DNA from 2 places in the Halomonas sp. H10-9-1 genome. Region 1 is predicted to be linked to the other one. Evidence: riboswitches for the same ligand, from Rfam matches in the RefSeq annotation. Region 1 holds a riboswitch; the other holds the start of a gene.
What was found. Region 1 has a riboswitch for cobalamin ahead of NFH66_RS00880 (TonB-dependent receptor domain-containing protein). Riboswitches for the same ligand answer to the same signal wherever they lie in the genome.

Region 1 (4,406 bases):
CGCTGGCCCTGCTGGCACTGGTCCCGCTGTTCTGGCCCCTGGCCGGTTGGCCGTGGCTGCTCGTCGGCCTGCTGCCCTTTCTGTTCGGCTATGAGCGGGTCATGACGCGCAGCTTCAACGGCATCAATGGCGATATCGTGGGGGCTGCCATCGAGGGAGGAGAACTATGGCTGTTGCTGATCGCCTGGAGCTGGTGGTCGTTCGTCACGGGCTGACGGCCTGGAATATCGAGCGCCGCTACCAGGGGCAGCGTGACATTCCCCTGCTGCTGCCCGAGGGGCAGCCCGGCCTGGATCGGCTACGCGAGGCGCTACACGGCGAGTGCTTCGATGCCGTTTACGCCAGCGACCTGATGCGCTGCCGCCAGACCCTGGCGCATGCCTATCCGGGGCGGCACGCCGCGCCGATAGCGCGCTTTGACGCACGGCTTCGCGAGCTCGACTTTGGCGAGTACGAGGGCAAGCGCTACGCGGAGCTCCAGGCGTTGCCCGCCTACCGTGCCTGGATCGACAGCGTGGGCGAGCAGGCGCCTCCCGGCGGAGAATCCGCCCGTGCCCTGCGTCAGCGCCTGGGCGAGTGGCTGGGCGAGCTGTTCACCGACGTGGAGTCGCAGGCGCTCCAGCGGGTGCTGATCGTCACCCATGGCGGCGTGATCCGCGAGCTGCGCCGACGCTTCGAGGCGATCGATTTCTGGGAGGGCAGCGTGGGACAGGCCGAGGGCCGCCGGCTGACCTTCATGCAACGGGAGGGGAGGTGGCAATGCAGCTCTTCATCGGCGGTGCCTGCGCCGGCAAGCACGAGGCGGTAACCGAGCGTTTCCCTACCGCCTGTTGGCACCGGCTGGCGCCCGGCGCTCCGCTGGAGAGTTGGCGTGCGTCGATCACCGCTGCTCCCTTGGTGCTGACGGGGTGGACCACCTGGCTCGAGGGCGCCTTGGGCGCTGAGCCTGATGACGACCGGCTGCGTGAGCGGCTCGTCGCCACGCTCGATGCGCTGGTGGCGGTCGAACGCCGGGGTGGTCCGGTGGTGGTGCTGGTCCTGTCCGAAATAGGTCGCGGCATCGTGCCAATGGCGGCGTCGACGCGGCGCCTGCGCGACCTTGCCGGCTGGCTGGCGCAGGATGCCGCCGCGCGCGCCGAGAGCGTCTGCTACGTTCGTCATGGACTCGTCAAGCGATTGAAATAACAGGGCATGTCGTGTTCCGGTACGTCGGCGTCGTTGATCTTATGGGTTCGGATTGCTAGTTTATCGCCACTCTCAGGTGCCCTAGGCGCGCGCAGACGCGCCAGGGTGAAACGGGAAGTCGGTGCGCGGTGCTCTTGCCGAGAGTCCGCCAGTCCGACGCTGCCCCCGCAACGGTGATCGAGTTTAGGAACGCCCTATACCACTGTGCCGCTTGGCACGGGAAGGTGGCTTTCCGGGACGCTTTGCGTCCGCTCGTCAGCCCGGAGACCGGCCCGAGAGCGTAGGAAACATGGAACCCCGTGTTTCCCTTCATGCCGGGTTACGGTGGGTGACCACGAAGCGGGGTTGACGCTGTTGCTGTCGTTTTCCCTCCCTCGTTCCTTGCCGTCTCGGTGAATGCAGTACCAATGCTGTGCGGGTAGGCACGGCGAGCAAGGGACATTCATGAACACCACACGCAACGCTCCGCGGGGCCTGGCCGCCTTCGGCCTGGCGCTTATCCCCCTGGCCATCCAGGCTCAGGCCGAGACCGACAGCCGCGACACCGCCGTCGACCTCAACCCCCTGGTCATCACCGCCGCGCTGGCGCCGCGCACCGCCGACGAGACGCTCTCTTCCGTCACCCTGCTCGATGAGGCGACCCTGCGTCGCCAGGATCCCACCAGCCTGACCGACCTCTTCCGCGGTCAGCCGGGCGTGGATGTCATCTCCAATGGCAGCTTCGGCAAGAGCAGTAGCGTCTATATCCGCGGTACCGACAATAAATCAACGACGTTATTGATCGACGGTATCCGTCTGCGCTCGGCGACCGCGGGTGGTGCGGCGTGGTCATCCCTGGATCCGCGCATGTTCGAGCGCGCCGAGATCGTGCGCGGCCCGCGTGGCAGTCTCTATGGCGCCGATGCGATGGGCGGGGTGGTGCAGCTGTTTACGCCGGAAGGCGAGGGTGAGCCCGCACCGCGCATTTCCCTTGGCGGTGGCTCCTTCGATACCCAGCGTTATAGTGCCAGCCTTTCCGGTGCCGAGGGTGGCACGCGCTACCATTTCGCCGCCAGCCGCTTCGATACCGACGGCGAGCCGATACGCCGTGGCGGAGACGATATGGGCTACGACAACACCACGGCGCTGGCGCGCATGTCGCATACGTGGGATACCGGCGCGGAAGTCGGGTTACTGGCGTTGCGCGCGCGCGGCAGCAATGAATACGACGGTGGCGAGAATGACTTTGTCCAGCAGGTGACGGGCATCTATGGCGAACTGCCAATTAGCGGATACTGGCGTAGCCGCGTGACACTCAGCGAGGCGCGTGACGAATACGAGAGCATTGATGATTTTGGCTTCTCGATCATCGATACCCGTACCCAGGCCGCGCGCTGGCAGAATACCTTCGCCTTCGGCGCCCACGAACTGGTGGCCGGGGCGGAGTACAGCGAAGACAAGGTGTCCAGCACCAACGACTACGAGGTTGATAGCCGCGACAACGTTGCCGTCTTCGCGCAGGGCCTGTTCGATTTCTCTCCTTTCGCCTTGCAGACCAGCCTGCGCTATGACGACAACGAGGCCTATGGTGATGAGGTAACCGGCAGCTTGGCACTGGGCTATGACCTGGATACTCACCACACTCTGCGGGCAAGTTATGGCACTGCCTTTAGGGCGCCCACCTTCAATGATCTCTATTGGCCTGGCAGTGGCAACTCCGATCTCGATGCTGAAACCTCCGAAACGTTCGAGGTCGGCGCTCGTGGCCAGTACCGTGCCTGGTTCTGGGATGCGGCGCTTTATCAGACCGATATCGATGACATGATCGACTGGGCGCCGACAGAGAGCGGCCTGTGGGCTCCACAGAATATCAATGAGACGCGCCTCCGTGGTGCGGAGCTCGCGGCCGGTGCGGAGCTGGGCGACTGGACCCTGCAGGCCGCGCTCACCTATCTCGACCCGGAGGATCGCGGTGAGGGAGAGAGCCGCGGCAACGACCTGCCGCGCCGCGCCACTCAGAGCCTGCGCCTGGACGTTGATCGTGAGCTCGGCGACTGGTCCATGGGCGGCTCCTGGGTCGTCCAGAACCATCGCTACAATGACGCCGCCAACCAGGAGCGCCTGGCCGGCTTCGGCCTGCTCAACCTGCGCGCCGGCTGGGACTTCGCACCGCACTGGTCGGCGCGACTGACGGTCGACAACGCGCTCGACAAGGAGTACGAGACCGCTCGCGACTATATCAATGCCGGTCGCGCTGCCTTCCTCAGCGTGCACTTCGGGGCCCTGTGATGGCGCGGGGGGCGATGGCGCTGCTGCTCGCCCTGCTGCCGGTGCTGGCCTCGGCGGGCACGCTGGTCGGCGTCGTTTCGGAGCGCTCGGCCGCCGAGCTCGCCGCCGGTGCGGCGCGCTTCCTCGATGCTCACCCCGGGCATGAGGTGGTCCTGCGCACGCCGGAGCAGCTGGCCGAGGCGGACGATGCCGAGCTCGCCGCGCTCTTCGACGGCGCCGATGCGCTGCTGCTGGCGGCGGTGTTCGGCGACCAGGTGGGGCGCCTGGCGCGGCTGGTCGACAGCGCCGCCGCCCGGCGCGACTTCCCCATCCTCGCCATCAACGGCGACAGGCGCCTGACGCGCCTGTCGCGGCTGGGCGGTGTGCGCCTGCTGGCCGGGCTCGACGCCGCGACACTCGGCGAGCTGGTGGCAGGCCCTGCCCCCGACGTGGCGGCAGCCGAGCACCTGACGGCACAACTCGAGCGCTTCCCCACCCAGGCTGGGTGGCTGACCGGGCGTGCCTACTACCAGGGGCGTAGCCCCGAGCACCTCGATGGCCTGCTGCGCTGGCTGCTCGCCGCGGCCGGCCATGAGCTGGACGTGCCCGAGCCATCGCCGCGAGCGGCGATTCGCTACTATCGGCCATGGCTCCACGCCCGCCCGGGGGGCGGCGATGATGCGCCCACTACCGACCCCACCAGCCTGGGGCTGGGGGCCGGGCCGGTCGTGGCGATCCTCGACCTCGACAGCGGCGACCGCCCCGGCGACCGTGAGCTGCTCGAGGGTGCCTGTGAGGCACTCGAGGCGCACGCCATCCAGTGCGTGGCGGTGCTGGCGCGCTGGGGTGGGGCGACCCTGGCGGCGCTCGAGCGCCTGCCCGAGACGCTCGGCGAGGCGAGCCTGGCCGGGATCCTCAGCCTGCAGGACTTCACCCTGGGCGGGGGCGCGGGGCGGCGCGCGGCCAGTGAAGTG
Region 2 (4,406 bases), 2.1 Mb from region 1:
GATGACCGCGGTGCGCCTTGAACACCTGCACGTGGAGGCGGGGCAGGGGGTGCTGGCGGCGGTGACCGCCGGGGCCGGCAATGCCGTGGATATCGCCGCCCCTCTGGCCGGGGATCCTCGGCCGGTAGGCACCATCAATACCCTGCTCCTGATCGATGGCCACCTCACCGACGGCGGCCTGGTCAACGCCTGCCTGTCGGCCAGCGAGGCCAAGGTGCGCGCCCTGCACTCCCTCGGGGTGCTGGACCCCCATAGCGGCACGCCGGCCAGCGGCACCTCCACCGATTGCCTGGCCGTTGCCGCGACGCAAGTGGGCGAGGTGACCCCCTATGCCGGTTCGGGAACACGGCTCGGTCGCGAGCTGGGCCGGGCGGTTTATCGGGCCACCCGCGCCTCGCTGCTGGCCTCCCGGGAGTGGCGGCGGCGCCAGGCGATGGAGGAGGGCACCCATGGCTGAACCGTTCTCGCCTGCGCTGCTGGCCCTGGTGTTGGCCGCCGTGGTTCTGGACCTGGCCATCGGCGACCCGCGCCGCCTGCCCCACCCGGTGGTGGGCATCGGGGCGGTGATCGCCCGGCTGGAGCGCGCCTGGAACCATGGGTCGCCCCGGGCGCGCCGCATCCGCGGAGCGCTGATGACCGCCCTGGTAGTGGCGGGCAGTGGCCTGCTGGCCTGGGCCGGCATCGCCCTGCTGGAGCGCGTTCATGCCTGGCTGGGCTGGCTGGCGGAGGGCTGGCTGCTGGCCAGTTGCCTCGCCATTCGTGGCCTGCGGGACGCCGCCCAGGCGGTGGCCACCCCGCTGGCTCGGGGCGACCTGCCCGCGGCGCGCCGGGCGCTCTCCCTGATCGTCGGCCGCGACACCGAGGAGCTGGACGAGGAAGGCGTGACCCGCGGGGCGGTGGAGACCGTGGCCGAGAACACGGTGGACGGCATCACCGCGCCGCTCCTCTTCGCCCTGTTGGGGGGCGCCCCCCTGGCGGTGGCCTACAAGGCGGTCAACACCCTGGACTCCATGGTGGGCTATCGCAGCGAGCGCTACCGCGACTTCGGCCGGGCTTCGGCGCGCCTGGATGACGCCGCCAACTGGCTGCCGGCCCGGCTCACCGCCCTGACCCTGTGGCTAGGGGCCTGTTGCCTGGCCCGCGGGGCGCGCCCCCCCCATGTCCGCGGTGCCCTGGCCGCTACCCGTCGCGAAGCGCCCAGGCACCCGAGCCCCAACAGCGGCTGGCCCGAGGCCATGGTGGCCAACCTGTTGGGCGTTCGGCTCGGCGGCACCAACCGTTACCGTGGCGAGGTCTCCGAGCGCGCCCGCCTGGGGACGCCTCGGGAGCCGCTGCGTCATGCCCATATCGGTGCGACCGTTCGGCTGATGCACGGCGGCTGGCTGGGCTTTCTGGCGCTGCTGGCGGCGCTGGTGCTGCTCGCAGAGGCACTGTCATGAGTGCACGAGAGCCGGGGAGCTTCTCCCATGACTGGCCTCGGCATGGGGGCCAGCCCGGCCGCCTGCTGGCGCTTGCGCCATAGCCTCTGCAACCAGCTGAAATACAAGAGTTTTGAGCATGCCTTCGGAGCAGCGACGTTGACCACGACGCTGCGCCTTGCTAGCTTGTGCGCACTCTTGGGTGCCCCAGGCGCGTCACTGCGTCGGGGTGAAACGGGAAGTCGGTGCGCGGTGCTCCTCCAGCGAGTCCGCCATTCCGACGCTGCCCCCGCAACGGTGATCGAGACAAGAGCGACCGTGATGCCACTGTGCCAAGGCATGGGAAGGCGGTTGCCCTGAAGGACCGGCAGAGGTACTGCCCCTTCGCTCGTCAGCCCGGAGACCGGCCGGAGAGTGCATGCCGAATCGCGGAGGGCGGTCTCGGGCAGGGCAGTTGCCACTCGCCTGGCCGCACTCCCGCCTGAACTCCCTTGCATCGGCCCAGAACAGACCCGCAGCGTACGGGTTGGTACGACAAGCAAGGGGCATTCATGAAAACCGTTCATACCTCCCATGGCCTGGCCACCTTCGCCCTGACCACCTTCTCCCTGGCCGTGCTGCCACTGGCTGCAGTTGCAGTGCCGGCCCGTGCCGAGGTGTGTGCCATCGACGATGCCGCACGCGAGGTATGCCTCTCCGCGCCGGCCGAGCGCATCGCCGCGCTGTCGCCGGGGGCTACCGAGCTGGTCTATGCCGCCGGCGCCGGCGAGGCGGTGGTGGCGGTGGTCGACTACAGCGACTACCCCCCCGAGGCGCGCGAAGTGGCCAGCATCGGTAGCCATATGCGCCTGGATATGGAGCGCCTGGCGGCCCTGCGTCCGACCCTGGCGATCGGTTGGGTCACCGGCAACCCGGCCGAGCAGCTGGAGACCCTCGAAGCGCTGGGTGTGCCGGTGTTCTACCTGGAGCCGCGCACTTTCGAGGGGGTGGCAAGCGCCATCGAACGGCTGGGCGACCTGGCAGGCACCCACGAGGCGGCGCATGAGGAAGCGGCGCGGTTTCGCGACGGCATGGCGGAGATCCGTGACCGCTACGCCGACCGCTCGCCGGTGCGTGTCTTCTATCAGGTGTGGGACGAGCCGCTGATGACCGTCAACGATGACCACTTGATCGGCAAGGTGTTGACCGCCTGCGGTGGCGACAACGTCTTCGGTGGCCTCGAGCGCCTGGTGCCGCGTATCGACGACGAGTCGGTGCTGGGCGCCGACCCGGAGGCGATACTGGCCGGCGGCATGGGCGAGGAGAACCGCCAATGGCTTACTCACTGGGAGCAGTACCCCAGCTTGACCGCCGTGGCAGAAGGCAACCTCTTCTTCGTTCCGCCGTCGCTGATCCAGCGACCCACGCCGCGCCTGCTCGAGGGCAGCCGGCTGTTCTGCGAGAAGCTGGAGGCGGCGCGTGCACGCCGTTAGGCCCGTGCCGAGCGAGGTCGCTGGCCACCGTGGTCTGGTGCGCCTCTACGGCCAGCGACTGGCCAGCGTTGAGCTCGACGGTGCCCCTGTCTTAGTCCCTGTGAGGTGAACATGACCACGACCCCGATTCGCGGCGAGACCCACGCCGCACTGATTAGCGCGCCCGGCTCCGGCCAGGGCAAGTCCATGGTCACGGCCGCCCTGGCACGGCTGCACCGCAATGCCGGTCGCCGGGTGCGGGTCTTCAAGCATGGCCCGGACTATCTCGATCCGATGGTGCTGGAAGTGGCATCGGGGGAGCCTGTCTATCAGCTCCATCCCTGGATGACGGGTGAGGAGGAGTGTCGCTGGCGTCTGGCCGAGGCAGCGCAGTCGGCGGATCTGATCTTGGTCGAAGGCTCCATGGGGCTGTTCGACGGCGAGCCTTCCAGTGCCGATCTCGCCATGCTGGCGGGCATTCCGGCACTGCCGGTGATCGATGCTCGGGGCATGGCCCAGACCTTCGGTGCCGTGGCCCAGGGGCTGGCCACCTACCATCCGCGGATGGTGGTGCGGGAAGTGATCGCCAACCGCATCGGCAGCGCTCGACACGGCGACATGCTGCGGGAAAGCCTGCCGGCGGGAATCTCGCTGCTGGGGGCGATTCCACGCAGCGCTGCCATGGCCATTCCCGACCGCCATCTGGGCCTGGTGCAGGCCGGTGAACTCGAGGGGCTAGACCGCCAGCTGGATGCCGCCGCCGCGGTGCTCGCCGAGGCCGGCCTCGATCGCCTGCCGGCGCGGGTGACCCTGGAAGCCGGGGCTCCCGAGCCGCCTCCGCGCCTGCTCGATGGCGTACGCATTGCCGTGGCCCGCGATGCTGCCTTCGCCTTTATCTACCGGGCCAACCTCGACCTGCTCCGGCAGCTGGGCGCGTCGCTGAGGTTCTTCTCTCCCCTGAAGGATCGCGGACTGCCCGAGGCGGATGCCCTCTGGCTGCCGGGGGGGTATCCGGAGTTACATGGCAGGACGCTGGCCGCCAATGACGGCATCCGCGATGCCATCCGCTCCCACTTTGCGGCGGACAGGCCGCTCCTGGCCGAGTGCGGTGGGCTGATGGCCTGCACGGAGGCGCTCACCGATGGCGAGGGTGAGACGCATGCCATGCTGGGGTTGCTGCCGGGCAGCGTACGCATGGCCGGCAAGCTGAAGGCCCTGGGGCTGCAGAGCCTGCGCAGCGACCGCGGTGAGTTGCGTGGCCACACCTATCACCACTCCGAGCTGGACACCGGCGAAGTCCCGCTGGCACGGACCCGCCGGCTGGCCGGCAGCGAGGCGGAGCCGGTCTTCCGACGCCGCGGCCTGGTAGCCAGCTACTTTCACGGCTATTTCCCCTCTGCGCCGGAACTGGTCGCCGCGATCTTCCGGGGCGAGCCCTGGTCGCCGCTCGGCTGATCCTTCCGACGCCGGCGCCTCATGGCGTCCGCGGGGCGCCATGAGGTCAGTCCCGGGCCGGGGCGCGGGATGGGCGATGCGC

Region 2: it holds a riboswitch for cobalamin, as region 1 does, so the genes downstream of both, NFH66_RS10665 (cobalamin-binding protein) here and NFH66_RS00880 (TonB-dependent receptor domain-containing protein) in region 1, are expected to answer to the same signal.

Annotation. Positions count from the first base shown of each region.
Region 1 covers NZ_JAMSHO010000001.1:179,455-183,860, forward strand. The annotation lists gene cobS (adenosylcobinamide-GDP ribazoletransferase) at 1-215, shown strand, start outside; gene NFH66_RS00870 (histidine phosphatase family protein) at 167-808, shown strand; gene NFH66_RS00875 (bifunctional adenosylcobinamide kinase/adenosylcobinamide-phosphate guanylyltransferase) at 760-1,185, shown strand; cobalamin riboswitch at 1,243-1,475, shown strand; gene NFH66_RS00880 (TonB-dependent receptor domain-containing protein) at 1,630-3,453, shown strand; gene NFH66_RS00885 (cobaltochelatase subunit CobN) at 3,468-4,406, shown strand, end outside.
Region 2 covers NZ_JAMSHO010000001.1:2,309,623-2,314,028, reverse strand. The annotation lists gene NFH66_RS10675 (adenosylcobinamide amidohydrolase) at 1-457, shown strand, start outside; gene cbiB (adenosylcobinamide-phosphate synthase CbiB) at 450-1,439, shown strand; cobalamin riboswitch at 1,602-1,844, shown strand; gene NFH66_RS10665 (cobalamin-binding protein) at 1,970-2,890, shown strand; gene NFH66_RS10660 (cobyrinic acid a,c-diamide synthase CobB) at 3,002-4,324, shown strand.